Linked DNA regions of Pelorhabdus rhamnosifermentans. The protein of the gene in region 2 interacts with the protein of the main gene of each other region in a pairwise test. Links are inferred from orthologs where the notes say so. Each region holds a gene or a part of one and is shown on either strand. Other genes may lie near its edges. The genes, in order: ileS and rbsB.

Region 1 (11,196 bases), on a different replicon or contig from region 2:
GAACGGTGGCGGCGATTGCTCAAAAAACAGTGCAAAAAATGATGGACGAATTTGGTTGTCAGGCTGTCGATTGTCTTGTAGGCATTGGTCCTTCTATTGGTTTTTGCAGTTATGAGGTAGACGAGCAGGTGATTTCTGAATTGCAACGAGCCTTTTCCTGGTGGGCACGTGTTGTCAAACCAGAAGGAAAGAAGTGGAAATTTGATTTATGGCAAGCCAATGCGAAGCAGCTTATGGATATTGGCGTCGCGGAAGAGAATATTATTTGCAGCAATTTTTGTACAGCATGTAATAAGGATTTATTTTTTTCCCATCGTGCTGAACGGGGGCAAACAGGCCGTATGGCGGCCATTATTTCTTTGCCTTAAGCCTTAAATGAAACACAAGTCTTATTGTTTGGATGAACGAATGTGATATAATTATGTTAATTTAGGAATTTTATTACTATTTATGTAAATTTTCTATTTGCAAAGAGGAAAAATTTATTTATCAGCGAATAATTCAAATTAGGAACGGAGGGGCGACTCATGTCCATTCAAAATAATATTGCAATTGTTGAACGAAACATTCAGACAGCCATGAGAGAGCGGGCGAATATTTCTGGTCAAGCACTTGTACCTGTCAAGCTAATTGCCGTGACGAAAAATCATACGCCAGCAGAAATGCAGCAAGCCATTGATTATGGATTAACGACGATTGGTGAAAATCGAGTTCAAGAGGCTGTCGCGAAGTATGACATTTTCGGGCGCAAACTGGAATATCACTTGTTAGGACATCTGCAGACAAATAAGGTTAAGCAAGCCGTTCCGTTATTTGATTTAATCCATTCACTTGACAGCGAGAAACTTGCCAGACATATTAGCAGGGTTGCTGGCGAATTGGCTAAAATTCAGCCTGCGCTGCTTGAGGTCAATGTGGCAGGAGAAGCAACAAAACAGGGCGTTTCTCTTGCAGATGTTCTTGATTTTGCACGTATGGTGAGTTCATTGCCCAACCTTGTTGTTGCGGGATTAATGACAGTGGCGCCTCATTTTGATGATCCCGAGGAGACGCGACCGTTATTTCACACTTTATATGACAAATTTATGGAATTGAAGCAAGCTTGTATACCTAACTGTACCATGGAATGGTTGTCGATGGGAATGACGAATGATTATTCTGTGGCCATTGAAGAAGGTGCCAATATGGTCAGGGTCGGTACAGCCATTTTCGGTGCCCGTAATTATGATATTGAGCTGACGAGGAGGTAGTAATATGAAATTAATGGAAAAAGTATGGGGTAGTTTAGGTTTGTTGGAACCTGTAGAAGATGACGAACGGATAAAGCCAGAAGATTTTGAACCGAAAAACAAGAAAGGTGTAGGAACACTGATAGCAGGTAGTAATGTTGTTAATTTACCCACGGCCCAAAAACAGCTGAAAGTGATGGTTGTCGAACCATTATCTTTTGACGATGCTCAGAATGTAGCAGAGTATCTGAAAAATCGTAAGCCTGTCGTAGTCAATTTTGAGCATTGCGAGGATAATCTTTCTAAGCGGATGATTGATTTTATTAGTGGGACAACTTATGCTTTAAATGGCAGTATTCAAAAAATCGGTAATCATATCTTTTTGTGTGCTCCCAATAATGTCGATGTGTCTTTTGCATCGCGTGATGATGGTGAAAAGACGGTTTTACCCTGGATGAAGTAAGGTGGAGCTATAGGAGGATAATATGTTAAGTCAAGCAAAAATTAGTTTTATTGGCGGCGGAGCTATGGCTGAAGCGCTGCTTTCAGGCCTGCTCAAAACAGGTCTTGTTGCGGCTGACCAGATTTGTGTTGCTGATATTAATGTGGACAGATTAGCTACTTTGGAAAAAAAGTTTCAAATTACAACAAATGTTAATAGCAGACAGGTAGCTGAAAAGTCCGATATTTTATTTTTAACGGTTAAACCACAAGTTGTGGAGACAGTATTTAAAACACTTCAGTCGGCGGTGAAGCCTGAGACGCTTGTTGTCTCGATTGTGGCTGGCTTGACACTAGAGCGTCTTGAAGCGGCTTTTGCTCAAAACAGTGTCATTCGAGTGATGCCGAATACGCCCCTTGCTGTCGGGCAAGGAATGGCTGCGATTGCTGTGGGTAGTAAAGCAACAGAAGAGCAGGCGCAGGATGTACTGACGATTTTTCAGTCAGCAGGGAAAGCTGTTCGGGTGGCTGAAAAAGACTTGGATGCAGTGACAGGGTTATCTGGCAGCGGTCCAGCGTATGCTTTCCTAATGGTCGATGCTTTGGCTGATGCAGGTGTGCGTGCTGGATTACCACGGGCCATGTCGATTACGCTTGCGGCGCAGACATTGCTTGGAGCTGCTAAGATGGTGCTTGAAACAGGGGAGCATCCGGCTCAGTTGCGCGATATGGTGACATCGCCAGGAGGAACAGCGATTGCTGGCGTACATGCTCTTGAGCGTGGTGGTGTTCGCGTAGCTCTAATTGATGCCGTTATGGCGGCAACAAAGAGATCAAAGGATTTGGGGAAAAAGCATGAGTGAACGGGAAAAAATTCTGCGGTATTATCGCGCAGAAGGGGAAGGCGACATTGCAGCTAAACTGGTTGATGCAGCTGAAAGCGTCGCTCGTAATACAAAGGTAAAGGTATCGGAATTTCTAGATCCTCGTGGCTTTGCCATAGCTGAAACGGTCATTGCTCATTATGAAGGGGTACGACTCGAAGCTTTTGGTGGTTATCAAGGTGCAGAAAGAGTGAAGGTTGCTTTTGTCCAACAAGATTTTGCTGGCAAGATTTCTTATAATCTGACCGCTGTAGCCATTCAATGGGACAAACGTTTTGCCCATGTGGGTCATCGAGATATTCTTGGAGCTGTGCTCGGTCTAGGTATAGAGCGTGGCGTGCTAGGTGATATTGTTATGAGCAGTGACGGTTGTTATGTTATGCTTGATAAAACGCTAATCGATTTTTTGTTAACGGGGTTAACGCAGGTAGGTGCAACAAGTGTTACTGTGAGTGAAATAAATTTAGCTGAAATTCCCCCGAAGGAGGAAAAATTAAAAGAAATTCGCACTACAGCGGCTTCACTCCGATTGGATGTTATTGCTGCGGCGGGTTTCGGAACGAGCCGGACGAAAATGGCTGATGATATTGTCGCTGATAAGGTGAAATTGAATTGGCAGGGAGTACGAAAAAGTGATCATGCTGTGAAAGCAGGTGACATTATTTCGATGCGGGGCCGTGGTCGTTTGGAAGTTAGCGAAATTTTAGGGACAACGAAAAAAGGTCGTTTGAGCTTGCTTTTAAAACGCTACATGTGAATGGGCGAGAAGGATGACATGGAGGAGTGTTCATGCTAACACCGCTGGATATTCAAAATAGAGAATTCAAACGTAGTTTTCGTGGCTACAATGAGGATGAGATTGACAGTTTTTTAGATCAAGTAATCAAAGATTACGAGCAGCTATATCGAGAAAACGTGGAATTGAAAGAAACGATTGAACGCATAAGCGGTAAGCTGGAGAATTATCAGCATATGGAAAACACGCTGCATAGTACGCTCGTTATTGCTCAGGAAACTGCTGAGGAAGTCAAATTAAATGCTAAAAAAGAGTCGGAACTTGTCATGAAAGAAGCCGAGATTCAGGCGCAGCGCATGATTGATGAAGCAACAAGCAAAGTACGGCGTATGACAGGTGAGTATGAAGAAATTAACAAGCAATTGCAGATTTATCGTACGCGCATGAAAACCTTGCTGCAAGCACAGCTTGAAATGATAGCTCAAGCTGCAGAAGATGAAGATTCTTAATTTGACTAATGGATATTAATTCGGTATAATGCAGGTATATTCGTAAGTAAAGTGATGATAGGGATAAGTAATCTGCCATGTGCTTCGTCAGCGAGCTAGGAAGAGTGTAAGCCTAGTAGTGTCATGCAGTTGAATATCACCCTGGAACTGTAAGGCTGAACCTTTTTTAAGTAGGCTTTGACGTTTAACGGGCGTTACTCCGTTACTTAAGTGACAGTAAACATCTGTCATGAGGGTGGTACCACGAGAATAGCCTCTCGTCCCTTAGGGATGAGGGGTTTTTTGATATTTTTGGAGGTGTGAACATGGCAGAAGATTACAGTAAAACATTAAATTTGCCTAAAACAGATTTTCCGATGCGAGGGAACCTTCCCGAGCGGGAACCGGAATTCCTCGAATTTTGGACAAAGGAAAAACTTTATGAACAGAAGAAGGCGGCAGCAAAAGGTAAACCGAAATTTGTCTTACATGATGGTCCGCCTTATGCCAATGGGAATATTCATCTTGGCACAGCTCTGAACAAAATTTTAAAGGATATTATTATTAAATATAAAGGGCTGCGCGGTTTTGATGCACCGTATGTTCCTGGCTGGGACACACATGGACTCCCGATTGAACATGCGGCAATTAAAAATTTGGGCCTCAATCGTCATGAATTAGATCCCCTTACTTTGCGTAACGAGTGTAAACAGTATGCCCTGAAATGTCTCAATATGCAGCGAGAGGATTTCAAACGGTTGGGTGTTATTGGGGACTGGGAAAATCCCTATATTACACTTCGTCCTTATTTTGAGGCCAAACAAATTGAAGTTTTTGGTGAAATGGCTAAAAAAGGCTATATCTATAAAGGATTAAAAACAGTTTATTGGTGTCCTTCCTGTGAAACGGCTTTGGCTGAAGCGGAAATTGAGTATGCTGAAAAGAAATCTCATTCCCTCTTTGTCAAATTTCCTTTAGTTGATGCAAAAGGGAAGTTACCTGAAGGTGTTTGTCCTGAACAGGTCTTTGCTGTTATTTGGACGACAACACCTTGGACGATTCCTGCTAATATGGCTATTTCACTCCATCCTCGGTTTGACTATTCGTGGGTGCAATTTGGTGATGAAGTTTATTTGCTTGCAACAGAATTGATTGATTCTGTTGTGGCTGCGAATCATTTAGGTGAATATACTATTTTAGGCCATGTGACAGGCCAGGATTTAGAGGGACTTATCTTTAAACATCCCTTCCTTGATCGTCAGTCACCCATTTTAGTTGGCGAACATGTAACGCTTGAGGCAGGTACGGGCTGTGTACATACGGCACCTGGACATGGTCAGGAAGACTTTGAAATTGGAATGAAGTATAAACTTCCCATCTATTGCCCTGTCGATGCGCAAGGTAAAATGACGAAAGAAGCCGGAAAATTTGAAGGCCTCTCTGTGGAAGATGCCAATGTTCCTGTCATTAAAGAATTGGCTGCTGTGCATATGTTACTTGGAAAAGGAACGATTCGCCATCAGTATGCCCATTGCTGGCGTTGCAAGAATCCTGTTATCTATCGGGCTACGGAGCAATGGTTTGCCTCTGTTGACGGGTTCCGCGCTGAAGCTCTCAAAGCCATTCAAGATGTTAAGTGGATTCCATCCTGGGGTGAAGAACGTATTCATAATATGGTTGCGGATCGTCATGACTGGTGTATTTCCCGTCAGAGAGTTTGGGGTGTTCCCATTCCAATTTTCTACTGTAATCACTGCAATGAGCATATTATTAATGATGATACTATTCAGGTAGTCAAAACGTTGTTTGCCAGTGAAGGATCGGATGCTTGGTGGGCCAAGAGTGCTGAAGAGATTTTGCCGGAGGGCTTTGCTTGTCCGCATTGCGGCAAAAAGGGCTTCCGTAAGGAATCGGATATTATGGATGTGTGGTTTGACAGCGGTTCTTCTCATGCAGCCGTTCTTGAACAGCGCGAAGAATTGAAATGGCCGGCTGATATTTATTTAGAAGGCAGCGATCAGCATCGTGGGTGGTTCCAGTCTTCACTATTAACTTCTGTGGCAACAAAAGGCCGTGCACCTTATGATTCTGTTTTAACGCATGGCTTTGTTGTTGATGGCGAAGGTCGTAAGATGTCCAAGTCTATTGGAAATGTTATTTTCCCGCCCGAAGTTATTAAAAAATATGGCGCTGATATCTTAAGACTGTGGGTGGCGTCAGCTGATTATAAAGCAGATATTCGTATTTCACCGGCTATTTTGAAGCAAATGTCGGAAGTTTATCGGAAAATTCGTAATACTTTTCGATATATTCTGGGGAATTTGGCTGATTTTGATCCCGAAAAGGATCAAGTGCCTTATGGTGATTTGTTTGAAATTGATCGTTGGGCCTTGTTACGACTTGAGCAGGTTCGTGCTAAAGTAACGCAGGCATATGAAGACTACGAATATCATACGCTGTATCATACGGTACATAACTTCTGTACGGTTGATTTAAGCGCGATTTACCTTGATATTTTGAAAGACCGTTTGTATACGGAAAGACCGAATTCTGTCGGGCGGCGGGCGGCTCAGACGGCGATCTATACAATTATGATGGATCTGCTTACAATGCTTACACCTGTATTAAGTTTTACTTGTGAAGAAATCTGGCGTTATGTTCCGAAAACGGCTGGAATGCCTACGAGTGTTCAATTAACGAAATGGCCAGTGGAACATCGTGAGTATTTAGACAGCAAGCTAGAAGAAAAGTGGACGCAAATTCTTGCTTTGCGCGGAGAAATTACGAAAGCCTTGGAAGAAGCAAGAAGATCCAAGACAATTGGTCATTCGCTTGATGCGGACGTAACTATTTATGCCGCAGGGGATGTTTATCAGGCATTACAGGCTGTGCAAGATGAACTTGCGACGATTTTGATTGTGTCGAAGGTTTCTCTTGTTGAAGGCTTTGATTTGGCGAATGAAGCTGATTTTGCCTCAACAGAATTTGATTTAAAAGTAGCTGTCAAGACTGCAACCGGTGAAAAGTGCGAACGTTGTTGGATGTATAGCGATACAGTCGGAAAGAATGCGGAACATCAAACCTTATGTAAACGCTGTGCTTCTGTCTTAGCAGAATAAATTGATTTCATCTCTTATGAGCATTAAACCGGAAAGGTTTCTTTCCGGTTTTTTTGTTTTTTCCCTGGTCATACTAATAGAGGAGGAAGAAAAAATGAAAAAATCCGGTACATCCTTTGATAACCTCAATCCTGATGAGAAAAATGTGTTTATTGATCGTAAGCTTGAACTTCTGCTCAGGCACTTTGAGTCCATGCGGATTGCTCAATACATGGAAATGCTGGAGAAACCGGCTAAACTTATTTTTACTAATTTTATTGCTGGCATTGCTCGGGGACTCGGAATAGCTCTGGGAGCTACACTGGTTTTTGCTTTAATGCTGGAACTCTTACGGCGAGTCATTCTACTAAATATACCGGGAATTGGCAGTTTCGTAGCTGAAATCATGAAGATTGTTGAAACGCACAGTACAAGATTTTAAGTAAAGACAGTAGGGATAGGAGGAGAGGCTATGACGGAAAACATTCAAAAAATGAAGCAATTATTGGAAAAACAGCGGCAGGAACTACAAAGTGAATGGGATCAACTTCATGAAACAGGCTTGAATTTAGCTCAGGGAGAATCAACAGGCGAATTATCCGCCTATGACAATCATCCGGCTGATTTGGGGAGCGAAACATTTGAACGAAGTAAAGACAGCGCTCTGGCAGATCATACGCGATTTTTACTTGAGCAAATTGATTCGGCTCTCGAAAAAATAGCAAACGGCAGTTATGGTTTGTGTGTAGATTGTGGGCAAGCGATTGATGTCGAACGTTTGCAGGCAGTTCCCTATACTACTCGCTGTCATATTTGTCAGCAGAGCAGAGAACAAGCGGATACGACGCCGCGCCCCTTAGAAGAAACTGTTCTAACGCCGCCGTTTGTCAGAACATTTATCGATGAACAAGATCAGACGGGTTTTGATGGAGAGGACGCCCTGCAGGCTGTTATGCGTTTTGGGAGTTCTGATACACCTCAGGACTTAGCTGGCATGGAAGACTTTTCGGCTCGCATTATTGATAGCAATGAAGAATCGGGGTTAGTTGAACGGATTGATGGAATCCCTGCTTTAGGGCCGCTTGGTACCGGTGGGGCTCCTGATCATTTTGTAGCCAAAAAGAAGTCCTAACTTTTTGGGAGTTATGACTTCTTAAGCAGGAATTATCTGTCTTTATCGCTAACAAGTAAGTAAAAGAATGGTTTGTTTTTGTAAGGAGTTGGTAAGATGAGCCAGCCTGCCCCCTGGACTCTGAATGTAATAAAAATTGGCGTGCTCATCATGGCTGTAACTTTTTATTTTACTGTACCCGAGGTTCATTATTTTTTTGTGATGAGTAGCGAAATTCTTTATGCTCATCACTTTCATGAGCTGAAAGAATTCATCTTGTCGTATGGTGTCTGGGCGCCAATGATGTCCATTTGCCTTATGACGGTGCAGTCTTTATTTCCCTTTGTACCAGGTTTGGCTATTACTATTGCTAATGCCTGGATATTTGGCTGGCTGTGGGGCTCTTTCTATTCATGGACAGGTTCTCTTGTCGGGGCTGCTCTTGATTTTGGTATCGCCCGCTGGTATGGTCATCCAGTAGTAAAAAAGTTTGTAAGCAGCAAATATTTGGATCGCCTGAATACTTTCTTTGAGACCTATGGTTTGGCAGCCATTGCTTTAGCTCGCTTAACGCCTGTTGTTCCCTATAAAGTCGTTAGTTATGGGGCAGGTTTTACAACGCTTGCATTCAGTAAATATTTATTTGCCACAGGGTTTGGACAAACGCCAGCTATTTTGCTTTATTCGTATTTGGGGCAAAATATTACGCGTAGTTTGCATGGTGTTATTTTCGCTACTTCGTTATTTTTACTGATTTTGATTGTGCTTTATGTTTATCGCGAGGCTATTGAAAAATATTTTTTTCGGAAAAGTGAGTAAATAATGATTTGCTGGAATTGATGAATTTTTTGATAACCGGCTATATTTAGGCAAAAAATGTGATTTTTAACACGTTCTTTGTCCACGAATATGGTATAATAAAATTACTATTTCATGGGAGGTGAATCTTGATGTACGTAATTAATAGTGATTGTGTTAAATGTGGTGCTTGTGCTTCTTCGTGTCCTGTTGGGGCCATTTCCGAAGGTGATAGCCAATATGCAATTGATGAAAATTGTGTAGACTGTGGAACGTGCGCAGGCAATTGCCCAGTTGGAGCTATTAGCGCAGGTGAATAATTCGTTCAATGACCAAGGTTACTTGGTTCATATGTTTTGAATTGTTAGGAAGCGTAGCGAAAGCTATGCTTCTTTCCGTTAATCGAACATTTTAGTCGATAGGAGACTTTTTGTGAATCCTTTATTGGTTGCTTTGTTGATCGTCATTTTCGATCAGCTGTCAAAATATTATATTTCTCATAGTCTTGGGTTAGGAATGTCCATACCCGTTGTTCCTAATATCTTTCATATTACTTACATTTTAAACGCGGGAGCGGCTTTTGGTATTTTTGCGAATCAACGATTGTTGTTTATTGTTATTGCGTTACTTATTTTGGGCGGAGTCGGCTATTTTTATCGCAAAATTCCGTCAACTTACAATTTGTTTCGATTCGGTCTGGGTCTTATGGCTGGTGGTGCAGTAGGAAATTTAATTGATCGTATTGCTACAGGCTATGTAATTGACTTTTTTGATTTTCGCATTTGGCCGATATTTAACATTGCTGATATTGCGATTGTTTGCGGTGTGACAATGATGATTGTTACCATTTTATTTATGAAAAAAAAGGATGAAGCGTAATGCAGTTTGAACAAGGTGAAAGTCAAGAAAATACCGTCATCATTGTGCCTAAAGAGAACGAGGGACAAAGGGTGGATGTATTTTTAACAAGTAAGCTTATTGAACTGACGCGGACTCATGTACAGAAGCTGATTACAGCGGAAAAAGTCTTAGTGAATGATAAGAAAGTTAAAGCCAATTATAAAATTCAAGCCGACGATGTCATTCAATTGAGCATTCCTGAACCTGAGCAGGGAACGGTATTACCAGAAAATTTACCGCTTCAAATCTTATATGAAGATGATGAGTTGATTGTAGTGAATAAGGCGCGAGGCATGGTTGTCCATCCTGCTCCAGGCAATGTTAAAGGAACACTTGTAAATGCCCTTTTGTATCATTGTACGCATTTGTCAGGGATTAATGGGGTTATTCGTCCGGGAATTGTTCATCGCCTTGATAAAGATACGACAGGTGTTATGGTTGTAGCTAAAACAGATCGGGCTCATCTATCTCTTTCTAAGCAGATCCAGGAGCGTTCAGCGAGTCGGGAATATTTTGCTTTAGTTCAGGGAGTTATTGGTGAAGAACAGGGGTTGATTGAAGCTCCGATTGGTCGTCATCCTGTGGATCGTAAAAAAATGGCTGTTGTTTTTGCTCATTCTAAGCCAGCTATTACGCGATTTCACGTTGTGGAACGCTTCAGAGGTTATACTCTTGTAAAATGTAAATTACTTACAGGACGGACACATCAAATTCGTGTACATATGGCGTACATTCACCATCCTGTTGTCGGTGATCCGATATATGGGCCGACGCATAGTCCTTTTGCTCAGCTGATTGCAGGTCAGGCGCTTCATTCGGCCAAGCTATCGTTAACACATCCCGTAACACAGAAATCCCTTGTTTTTGAAGCACCCATGCCGGCTGATATGACAGAATTGCTTGCATTTATTCGCCGTCGTGGTACTTGATAAGAAAGAGGTGGATTGCTCATGGAACTAATTGAAAAAACCAGTTTGATGGATGAACAAGCCATTCGCCGCACCATTACGCGCATGGCTCATGAAGTGATTGAAAAGAATAAAGGAGTCAGTGATTTGGCTTTGGCTGGTATTCGGACGCGGGGAGTTCCTCTTGCTTATCGATTGGCTGAAGCTATTCAGAAAATTGAAGGTGTTGAAGTTCCTGTTGGCATTTTAGATATTACGCTGTATCGTGATGATCTGTCGACATTAAGTTATCAGCCTGTTGTGCATGGAACGGAATTTCCCATGGATATTAACGGGAAAACATTAGTTCTTGTTGATGATGTGCTTTTTACTGGCCGGACAGCGAGATCCGCCTTAAATGCCATTATTGATTTGGGACGTCCCAAGATGATTCAGCTGGCTGTACTTGTGGATCGTGGGCACCGTGAATTGCCGATTCGGGCCGATTTTGTCGGTAAAAATGTGCCAACATCTCGGCGGGAAATTGTCAGTGTTCAGTTAACTCCTGTCGATTCTTGTGATCAAGTCATTATTAAGGTTCAGGCTGAAGATAAAGAGTGAATG
Region 2 (10,638 bases):
AGTATAAGCTGTCATCATCAGCGGTGAAAGCTTATAAAGGAGCATGACTTTCCTGCTAACAAGTGCATAAACAGCCCAACTGGACACAGCAGCAAACATTAGAAAATCACCCGGATTAACCTCTAGTCCTGATGTAAACAAAGCTCCACCATCCGTTACAATGAGAACGACGCCACTAAAGGATAAAACAATGCCTGTGACTTGCAATAGACCCAGTTTTTCCCTGAAAAATAAACAGGCCAATAAGGCTGTCACCATGGGATTAGTGGCGCCAAGCAGTGAGGCGTTCATGGCTGTTGTATATTGCAAAGCAGAAAAAAACAATGCATGATAAAGAAAGGTACACATCACGCCAAGCAAAATGAGTGATGGCCATGCTTTCCTGTTTGGAAAAAAATGCGGCCGTTCTTTCCAGTAAAGAACAGCAAAAATAAAGGGCAGTGCGAAGAGAAATCGAAAAAATGTTAAGGAAAAAGCGGGAAATTCTCTGATTGCCAATTTCCCTGTAATAAATGCCCCTGACCAAAATAAAGCTGTAAAAACCATCATAACATAGATACGAGTAGTAGACATTTTGTTCCCCCTTAACAAGTAAAAGCATGACTCAAAATTACCTTTTCTTAAGTTTCGCCCTATAAACTACAATCTCCTTGCTTGATATAAATTTATTCCATTTATTACTAATTATAATAAAAAATTATTATTCACAAACTAAAGTCGCCTTCGTTTACAATCGTGCAACAAGGAGGGAGAATACAAATGCCTAAAAACAAAACGCAGCCAGTAAATCCACTCCCGGAATTGAGTTCGCGCTTTCAAGAAGCTCGTTTACAAGAACCTCGTACGGGGTCAAAGAGCATGAAAAACGCCAAACACTCACATGCCAAACACGGTGAAGGCAGTTAATAGCAAAGGACCGCGCAGTTTTTTTTGCGCGGTCCTTTGCTTTATTCAAGTAATATCGCCTTTATACCTCTTTCGCACATAACGGACTGAGTCCAAGCTCATTGACTGTAGTTAAATCTTTCGAAGCCCCACGGCCTTTCGTTGTCAAATAGTCACCAATAAGCATACCATTAATACCGGACAAGAAGCCAAGGGGTACTAAATCACCGAGATTTCGTTCCTTGCCGCCTGCATACCGAAGAATCTTCGTAGGCAAAATCAGCCGAAAAATAGCAAAACACTGTAATATTTCCAGCGGCGGAATTTGCGGCTGACCCTCCAAGGCCGTGCCTTTCACCGGATTTAAAATATTCATGGGGATAGAATCCACATCAAGTTCTTTTAACGTAAAAGCCATTTCAATCCGATTGCGCCATGATTCACCCAAGCCAATAATCCCCCCCGAACAGGCCTGGAGCCCAGCAGCCTTGACTTTTTTTATTGTTGCCACACGTTCCTCAAAAGTATGAGTCGTACAGATGTGGTCAAAATAACTGGAACTGGTTTCTAAATTATGATGATAGCGTGTAATACCAGCGGCCTTCAGTGCCGCCACATGCTCGTCTTGCAAGGTACCAAGGGAGCAACAACGATTGATATGGGTTTCCTTGCCGATACGACGAATGGCACCGAGAATTTTTTCAAAATCTTTATCGTCTTCCATCCCTCTGCCAGCTGTGACAATACAGAAGCGATAGGCCCCCGCTGTTTCAGCCTTTTTAGCTGCCTGAACAATTTCCTCTTCCGTCATAAGAGGATAGACATCAAGCTTGACTTCATGATGACCCGATTGCGCACAGAATTTACAGTTTTCCGAGCATCCTCCTGAACGGGCATTCACAATCTGACAGGTATCCACTGCTTTTCCCGTGAATTTCTCACGTACCTTGTTGGCCATGGCAAGCAAAATAGGCACATCGACTTCCTCAACTTCCGTTAAAGCCATGGCCTCATCAAAAGTAATGTTGCCTCCTTCTAATACTTTTTTACCCAGTGAAAAAATCAAATCGTAACTCATTTTTGTTTACCTACCCTTCCTGTTTATCCAAATCCAAGCCTGACGTAATCGTTAGTCCTGCATCTTTCACCATGGTAAAATCAGCCGCCGCATTGCGCCCGGTAAATGTTAAGTAATTGCCGATAATCAGACCATTCGCACCGCCTAGCATCAACGCCCCTTGCATATCGCGCAAGTTCATTTCTCGCCCGCCGGCAGGACGAATGATTTTATCAGGCAGAATAAACCGAAAGAGTGCAAAAGTCTTTAATATTTCCAGCACATTGAGCGGTGCTTGCCCTTCTAAAGCCGTGCCTTTAATGGGATTTAATATGTTAATCGGAACTGAATGAACCTCAAGTTCCTGTAAGGAAAAAGCCATATCCACGCGATCCTGCCACGTTTCACCGAGCCCAATAATCCCGCCTGTACAAAGCTCCATTCCCGCTTCTTTAGCGGCCTTAATCGTCGCAATACGTTCTTCATAAGGATGAGTCGTACAGATATAAGGGTAAAAGCGAGCGCTTGTTTCAATATTATGAGCATAGCGTCTTACACCCGCATGGAATAGGATTTTTGCCTGTTCCAGCGTGAGTGTACCAAGATTTGCACAAACCTTTAAACCCGTTTTCACCCTAACCGCCTTCAGTTCAGCTATAACTTCTGGAAAATCAGGGTCGTCGTTCATCCCCTTGCCACTTGTCACCAAACTCGTCCGTTTGGCTCCAGCCACCGCAATATCCTCCGCCCTCTGGACGACTTCGTCTTGCCCCATAAGCGGATAGACGGGACAATCCGTCTCATGATAGACAGATTGCGCGCAAAATTTACAGTCTTCGCTGCACATTCCTGAACGGACATTAATGATGCCGCACAATTCAACGTCTTTCCCCGCAAACTTACTGCGAATTTTATGAGCATAAGCAGAAAATAGTGGTATATCTTCACTTTTGACTGTCTCTAAATCAAGTGCCTCAGCATAAGTCATAGGAACACCAGACAATACCTTTTCGCCTAAAGCCACAATTGCTAGACCATCCATGGCTTCCTCCTTTTGTAAACCATTAAATAATTTAAGGTTAACATATTAGATAAAAAAATAGTTAACTTATAAAAAGCGAGTTGTTAACAATATTATTGTAGGGGGTAATGAACAAAAAGTAAAGAACATTTTGGTTGTTATTTTCCTGCTCCCATGCTACGATAATGGTAAATTTTTCATTTCACTATTATATGAAAGAGAGAGATTACACATGGATCATCTTTGGCTAGTCTATGCACTTTTATCGGCGTTAACGGCTTCTTTAGTCGGGATCTTTGGCAAAATCGGCTTGCAATCCGTCGATGCCAATACAGCTACGGCTATTCGTTCTGTCATTATGGCCGTATTTTTACTAATCGTCATTGCCTGTCAAGGAAATTTACGACAAATCCCCCACGTTTTAACGGATACAAAAGCCTTTACCTTCATTGTCCTCAGCGGCGTAGCCGGAGCCCTTTCCTGGCTGTTTTACTTCTTGGCACTGAAATACGGCAAGGTTACACAAGTGGCACCCATTGACAAATTAAGTGTAGTAATGGCGGCTATTTTAGCTATGATCTTTTTAGGAGAACGAGTGAGTATCCTTGGTGGAACAGGCATCACACTCATTGGCATTGGAGCTATTCTCGTTGCTTTTTCATAATCTCATTTTTGAAAACAAGCTCCCGCATGGTTAGCGAGAGCTTGTTTAATAAGACGAACAGACAATTATTTAATTAAATCTAACCCCACTGGAATAGATGCTGGAACGGTTTCACCTTTTAGCACCTTCAATGCCGTTTCTACAGCGACTTTCCCCATATCTTTCGGTTTTTGAGCCACTGTCGCAAGTAAAGAACCGTCTTTTACCGCTTTTACAGCATCGGCTGTAGCATCAAATCCGATGACAAAAATACCCGTTTTATTAGCGGCTTTGATGGCTTCTAAAGCGCCTAAAGCCATTTCATCATTATGAGCAAAAACAGCCTGGATGTCAGGATTGGCTTGGAGAATATTTTCCATAACCTTTAACCCTTTGGCACGGTCAAAATCGGCTGGCTGTTTAGCAACAACCGTCACATCGGCAGCACCTTTCAGCCCTTCATGAAAACCTTTTCCACGATCATTGGCAGCACTTGTACCAGGAATACCTTCCAATTCAACAATCTTGCCTTTGTTGCCCAATTTTTCCAACATGTATTTGGCAGCCATATTTCCACCAGCCACATTATCTGACGCAATGGCTGCAACGACTTGGCCGCCATCAGCGCCACGGTCTACCGTAATAACCTTAATCCCGGCTTTGTTTGCTGCCTCAATAGCCGGTACAATCGCCTTAGAATCGACGGGATTCACAATAATCAAGCTAACTTTTTGTTGAATCATGTTTTCAATATTCGCCAACTGCTTACCCGCATCATTTTGGGCATCTTCCACCATTAGTTCTGCCCCTTGAGCCTTAGCTGCTTCCTGAGCACCATCGCGCAAGTCAACGAAGAACGGATTATTCAGCGTAGAAATACTCAATCCAATGACGACCTTTTTATTATCGGCGACTTTTTGATCCGTCGTACCACCACAGCCAGCCACAAGAATGCTCAAGCTAAAGAGTGCCATAACGAACATCACAACAAACTTGTTTTTTTGCAAAAAATGATTCATTAAAATTCCTCCTCTTTTTTGGGTTATCTTGATGACGCTCCACAAATGAGTCAGCATTTCCCCCCTTTATTGCGTTTTCGGTCTAACAATACAGCAATCAAAATAACCAAACCTTTGGCTACTTGCTGATAAAAAGAAGACACATTCAGTAAATTCAAACCATTATCAAGGACACCAATAATCAATGCACCAATCAGAGTTCCACCAATCGTGCCAATACCACCGGAGAGGCTGGTACCGCCAAGCACAACAGCTGCAATGGCATCCAGTTCAAAACCCATACCTGCTGTGGGCTGAGCGGAATTTAACCGCGAGGCCATAATAATACCGCCTAAACCGGCAAAAAAACCAGCTAAGGTATAAACTGCAACAATAACCCGATCTGTGCGGATGCCTGACAGGCGTGCGGCTTCTTCATTGCCGCCAATCGCATAAATATACCGTCCAAAACAGGTCTTCTTCAAAACAAAATAAGCAACAGCAAAAATAATTGCCATTAAGATCACAGGAAAAGGAATACCAACCACATAGCCGCCGCCTAAAAAGCGAAAAGCGCCTTCCATACCTGTAACAGGACGACCCTCCGTGTAAACTAAAGTAACTCCTCTGGCAATAGTCATCATACCCATAGTCGCAATAAACGGCTGAATTTTGCCTTTTGTCACAAGCAATCCATTGACAATTCCAAGCAGCGAACCAATAGCTATACCAGCAATCAGTGCAACAACCAGGGTTGTGCCCCCCGCCATAAGACCTGCCGTAATACTGCCTGATAAAGCCAAAATAGAACCAACAGATAAGTCGATGCCACCTGTTAAAATAACAAGCGTCATTCCTACACTGATAATAGCATTAATCGAAACCTGTCTGGCCACATTCAATAGATTGTTAACAGATAAAAACCGGTCTGACAAAAGTGTCAGGATAATGCCCAGGAGTAATAGCCCCAATAGGGGACCCATTTTTCGAATAATACTGTGATAATCAAATTTCATCTAGAATCCCCCCCTTCGCCGCCAGCGGCATAGGCCATAATTGATTCTTGCGTAGCTTGCTCAATCGGCAAGATAGCCGCAAGCTTCCCACCCTGCATGACAAGGACGCGATCACTCATCCCCAATACTTCCGGTAGTTCAGACGATATCATAAGAATCCCTACTCCCTGGGTCACAAGCATATTCATTATTTGATAAATTTCCGCTTTGGCTCCCACATCAACACCGCGTGTCGGCTCATCCATGATCAATACTTTCGGCTGAGTCGCCAGCCATTTAGCAATCACTACTTTTTGTTGATTGCCGCCACTCAATTCATTGACCAACTTTTCAGCACTTGGTGTGCGAATGTTGAGTTGCTTGATATAAGCAGCAATGGCAGACTTTTCTTCTTTCTCATGAATCACCCCGAATGGACTCCATGTCCTCAGCGAAGCCAAGGACATGTTCTGGCCCACAGACATTTCCAGAACCAATCCTTGTTGCTTGCGATCCTCGGTAATAAGACCTATGCCTGCATCAATGGCATCCTGAGGCCCGCTAATGTTGCAACGCTGGCCATTGAGTGCAATGGTTCCACTCGTCATAGGATCTGCGCCAAATAAAGCCCTAGCAAGCTCACTTCGCCCGGACCCCATTAAACCCGCAACACCTAAAATTTCACCCTTGCATAAAGAAAAGCTAACATCCTGAAGACCTGCAGCCGAAGACAAATTTTCTACTTTCAATACCTCTTCACCAATCACAACAGATTCTTTGGGAAACAAAGAAGAAAGTTCCCTGCCAACCATCATGCGAATAAGCTCCTCAAAAGTCGTTCCAGCTGTCACCACTGTCCCAACGTATTTGCCATCACGCATGACTGTCACACGATGGCAAATACGAAAAATTTCACCCATACGATGAGAAATATAAACAATGGCCAATCCTTTTTCGGTCAGTCTTTCAATGGTCGCAAACAGACCGGATGTCTCCGTTTCTGTCAAAGCTGTTGTCGGTTCATCCATAATAAGGATGCGGCTGGCATAAGACAAAGCTTTAGCAATTTCCACGAGTTGCTGTTCACCAATGCTGAGATCAGCGACAAGTGTTTCAGGAGCCATGGTCGTGCCTAGTTCATCCAAAACCTGCTTCGTCTTCTGACGCATACGGTCAAAGTCAACAACACCAAATTTTTTGGGTTCTCGGCCTAAATAAATATTTTCCATCACCGTAAGTCCGGGAATAAGATTTAATTCCTGATGAATAATGCCAATGCCTAAATCAAGAGCAGACCGGGGACTTGTCAACTTTACTTGCATCCCGTTCAGCAGAATTTCCCCTTCATCGGCTTGATAAACACCACTAAGAACCTTCATGAGAGTTGATTTTCCTGCACCATTTTCCCCTAGCAATGCATGAACTTCACCGGCCTTCAATACAAAATCAAATTTATCCAATGCTTTTACACCAGGAAATGTCTTGGTAATGCCCTTCATGGTCAGCAAGGCCGCTTCATTTGTCATGGCTTTCTCCCTTCTAAAAAGTGACACCAGCCACAAGAATTACGTTGGCAAAAGGCGTGCATTCACCTGTGCGAATCACAACACACGCTTTATCTGACAGGACCTTCAGTTCTTCATGACTCATGGCCTGTATGGCAATCGAATCTAGCTGCTTAACTGTCTCTTCATAAACAGCAGGATTTTGTCCCGCCATTTCCGAGGCAATATAAGCCTTTTCAACAGCAAGATCCCCCAATACAGCGGTAAGTACCTGCGTAAAACGTGGAATCCCCGCTATGACAGATACATCAATACAAGAAACCCCCTCTGGAACAGGTAGACCGGCGTCGCCAATCACAAGCATATCGCCATGACCCATTCCCGCAATAACTGAACTGATATAAGGATTTAATACACCCCGTTTATTCATCGCTTGATTCCTCTTTTCTCCATCAATTGCTCAACTTCCGACGTTGTTGCCAGAGCGGGTTGCGCACCAGGCCGAGTAACAGCAATAGCCGCAGCATAAGAAGCGAACTCAAGCGCTTGACTAAGCGTCTTTTCCTCAGATAATCCCGCTGCCAAAGCCCCGCTAAAAGCATCGCCCGCTGCCGTTGTATCGACTGCCTGCACAAACACAGGCTCAACAAAACCTTGCTTCTCCTTTGTTGCCCATAAAGCGCCTTGTTCTCCCAAGGTAATAATCACGTTTTGAACACCTTTAGCCAAAAGCACTTTCGCTGCCTGCTTTGCTTGTTCCCGCGATGTAATGGCTACACCGCTTAACATAGCCGCTTCCGTTTCATTGGGTGTTAAAAAATCGATAAGCGGATATAACGTATCAGTAATCAGTCGGGCTGGCGCAGGATTGACCATGACACGCCAGCCTGCGGCTTTGGCTGTTTTGATCGCATAAGCCACTGTTTCTGAGGAAATTTCATGCTGTAAAAGTAAAATTCCTGGATCTCTCACTGCTTGAAGAGCAGCATCAACATCACGACTACATGTAATCGCATTAGCACCAGGCACAACAACAATCGTATTCTTACCATCCTCTGCCACCGTAATGAGCGCCGTGCCTGTCACTTGATCAGTTTTACGAACATGCTGCGTATTTACACGGCTATCCGCTAAACTATCCATAAGCTCCTTGCCAAAAGCATCCTGACCAACACAACCTGCCATAATCACTTGACCGCCTAATTTAGCCGCAGCTACAGCTTGATTAGCTCCTTTGCCGCCCGGATAGGTAGCAAAAGAACTACCAGGCACCGTTTGACCCGTTTCAGGCAATTTTTCGACTTGAGCAACTAAATCCATATTTAAGCTACCTACAACAACAATGGCAAAGCCCATTTATCTATTCACCTCTCCGCGTAGACTGCCTGGCAATAAGCTCAGGCACAAACAAATGTACAGGCTCAATTTTTTCACCACGAAGCAAGGCGAGCAAATTCTCACAAGCCATGCGTCCAATTTCATATACAGGCTGCCGAATCGTTGACAAAGAAGGTTTAACCCAGGCTGCTAGACGAATATCATCAAAACCAATAATAGCCAATTCATGAGGAACAGAAATACCTTGCACAGCAGCATATTCCAGACAACCAATTGCCATCATATCATTGGCTGCAAAAATGCCATCCACATGTTGAGCTAGTAAGCTCTTAGCACCTTCATACCCACTTTCAAATGAAAAGTCGCCCTTCGTGATCAATTCAGCGCTATTCTCTCTCCCTTGCTCACAGCAAGCAGAACGAAATCCTGCCTCACGTTCACAACTTGTCGACAAATGATCGGGGCCACCAATCATGCCGACCCTCTGACATCCCACAGCAAACAAATGCTTCACAGCTTCATAAGCTCCGGAGAAATTATCTGTTCCCACACGTGGCAAGGGTAAAGTCGCACTGACTTGCCTGTCAATCAACACAAGAGGCAACCCGATTTGTTGTAACAAATCCATTGCATCCGATTGATACTGTCCGGCAGCAAATAGCAATCCGTCCACTTGTCTGCTAGCCATAAAATCCAAATAACGTGCTTCATCTGCCAATAAGCCATCGGTATTACACAGAAAAACAGCATAACCTGCTTCACGACAAACGTCTTCCACTCCACGCACGAGAGCAGGAAAAAAGGGATTTTCAATATCAGGAATAATTAAACCCACACACTGCGACTGACGTATTTTAAGCGATCGAGCCACAACATTGAGGCGATAATCAAGCCTTTTAATGGCCCCTAAAACCTGCTGCTGTTTCTGAAGCGAAACACGCTTACCATTGATTACTCGCGATACAGTCGCAATCGATACCCCCGCTGCTTCCGCTACGTCATGAAGGGTTATCGGATCATTTTTTTCCTGTCCCGTCATAACGACACCTCTTCTTGTAAACGTTTACAAAAATTATAATTAGGCACTTTTTTCAAAATTCCTGCTATTATGGATAAAAAAATTGATAATAAAAAAAATTCTTATATTGGGACATTTTCTCTCTTATAGGGACTATTTAGGTCCCCGTAAGAGAGTTTCTGCAGTCCTATATGTATCATCTGAATTGCCTACTTTTCATACAAAAAAAAAGCATCTGCCGGACAGATCGTCCAGTGATGCAAAAAACAGAAGGCTAAGAATCCAATCAACAGATAGGCTGATGCATTTTCGTTAACTTGCCTAATTCACGCCACAGATACACACCCGTAATCAGAGAAGCAAAAAAATCAGCAATCGGACTGGCAACCCAAATCCCAGTGACACCTAAAAAGTGAGGTAAAATAATGAGCAGAGGAATCAAAATAATGACCTGACGGGATGTACTGAAAAGAATAGCATATTTCGCCTTGCCTACAGCCTGAAAATAATTGGCGCTAACAATTTGGAAGCCAATAATCGGCAACAGGGCAAGATAAATACGTAATCCCTGCGAACCAAACTGAATGAGCTCCTGATTACCGTTAAAAATACGCATAATGTGCGTATCAAATAACTGAACAATCAAAAATCCCCCTGTAGAAACAAGTGTCGCCGCAAGGATGGCTTTTTTGAGTGCCTCAATCACTCGACCATAATTTTTCGCACCATAATTATAGCCAATAATCGGCTGAACACCTTGCTGTATCCCGAAAATAGGCATCAGAATCAACATAGTCACACGCGTAATAATCCCCATTGCCGCCACAGCCAAATCGCCACCATAAGTTAGCAGCGCAACATTGGACAAAAGGCTAATGACACTTGCCGCAATTTGCATCAAAAAGGGAGACAGACCAATTGAAAAAATCCCCCAAACAATGGACTTATTCAAAGAAAAATTTTTACGGCGAAACTTTAATAAACTTTGTTTACCAAAAAAATAAGACATCACCCATACGGCAGCAACAAACTGTGATAAAACCGTCGCATAAGCTGAACCACGAATACCCCAGTGAAAAATAAAAATAAATAATGGATTCAATATCGTATTGAGTCCAGCCGAAATCAACATCGTGAACATGGCTAAGCGCGGATTGCCTTCAGCACGAATGAGATTG

What was found.
Region 1: the proteins of rbsB (region 2) and ileS interact in binary tests that used the Escherichia coli proteins (3 or more experiments, as listed by UniProt). The link is inferred for Pelorhabdus rhamnosifermentans from one-to-one orthologs.

Annotation. Positions count from the first base shown.
Region 1 is NZ_JAHGVE010000004.1:66,815-78,010, forward strand. The notes cover bases 3,714-7,097. They hold ileS (isoleucine--tRNA ligase), read left to right. Parts: upstream 3,714-4,104; coding sequence 4,105-6,897; downstream 6,898-7,097. Other genes in these bases: Ga0466249_RS06420 (DivIVA domain-containing protein), read left to right, coding at 3,714-3,799; Ga0466249_RS06430 (DUF5665 domain-containing protein), read left to right, coding at 6,992-7,097. Outside these bases: peptidoglycan editing factor PgeF, read left to right, coding at 1-368; Ga0466249_RS06400 (YggS family pyridoxal phosphate-dependent enzyme), read left to right, coding at 528-1,250; Ga0466249_RS06405 (cell division protein SepF), read left to right, coding at 1,255-1,692; proC (pyrroline-5-carboxylate reductase), read left to right, coding at 1,715-2,533; Ga0466249_RS06415 (YlmH family RNA-binding protein), read left to right, coding at 2,526-3,311; more of Ga0466249_RS06420, read left to right, coding at 3,344-3,713; more of Ga0466249_RS06430, read left to right, coding at 7,098-7,318; Ga0466249_RS06435 (TraR/DksA C4-type zinc finger protein), read left to right, coding at 7,349-8,008; Ga0466249_RS06440 (TVP38/TMEM64 family protein), read left to right, coding at 8,105-8,806; fdxA (4Fe-4S ferredoxin), read left to right, coding at 8,938-9,105; lspA (signal peptidase II), read left to right, coding at 9,218-9,664; Ga0466249_RS06455 (RluA family pseudouridine synthase), read left to right, coding at 9,664-10,614; bifunctional pyr operon transcriptional regulator/uracil phosphoribosyltransferase PyrR, read left to right, coding at 10,636-11,193. UniProt on the Escherichia coli protein: Catalyzes the attachment of isoleucine to tRNA(Ile). As IleRS can inadvertently accommodate and process structurally similar amino acids such as valine, to avoid such errors it has two additional distinct tRNA(Ile)-dependent editing activities.
Region 2 is NZ_JAHGVE010000014.1:83,185-93,822, forward strand. The notes cover bases 2,660-5,485. They hold rbsB (ribose ABC transporter substrate-binding protein RbsB), read right to left. Parts: upstream 4,626-5,485; coding sequence 3,693-4,625; downstream 2,660-3,692. Other genes in these bases: bioB (biotin synthase BioB), read right to left, coding at 2,660-2,984; Ga0466249_RS16255 (EamA family transporter), read left to right, coding at 3,196-3,627; Ga0466249_RS16265 (ABC transporter permease subunit), read right to left, coding at 4,676-5,485. Also shown: Ga0466249_RS16235 (DMT family transporter), read right to left, coding at 1-573; Ga0466249_RS16240 (hypothetical protein), read left to right, coding at 760-906; biotin synthase BioB, read right to left, coding at 968-1,963; more of bioB, read right to left, coding at 1,974-2,659; more of Ga0466249_RS16265, read right to left, coding at 5,486-5,620; Ga0466249_RS16270 (sugar ABC transporter ATP-binding protein), read right to left, coding at 5,617-7,125; rbsD (D-ribose pyranase), read right to left, coding at 7,139-7,534; rbsK (ribokinase), read right to left, coding at 7,531-8,460; Ga0466249_RS16285 (LacI family DNA-binding transcriptional regulator), read right to left, coding at 8,465-9,481; Ga0466249_RS16290 (MATE family efflux transporter), read right to left, coding at 9,747-10,638. UniProt on the Escherichia coli protein: Part of the ABC transporter complex RbsABC involved in ribose import. Binds ribose. Also serves as the primary chemoreceptor for chemotaxis.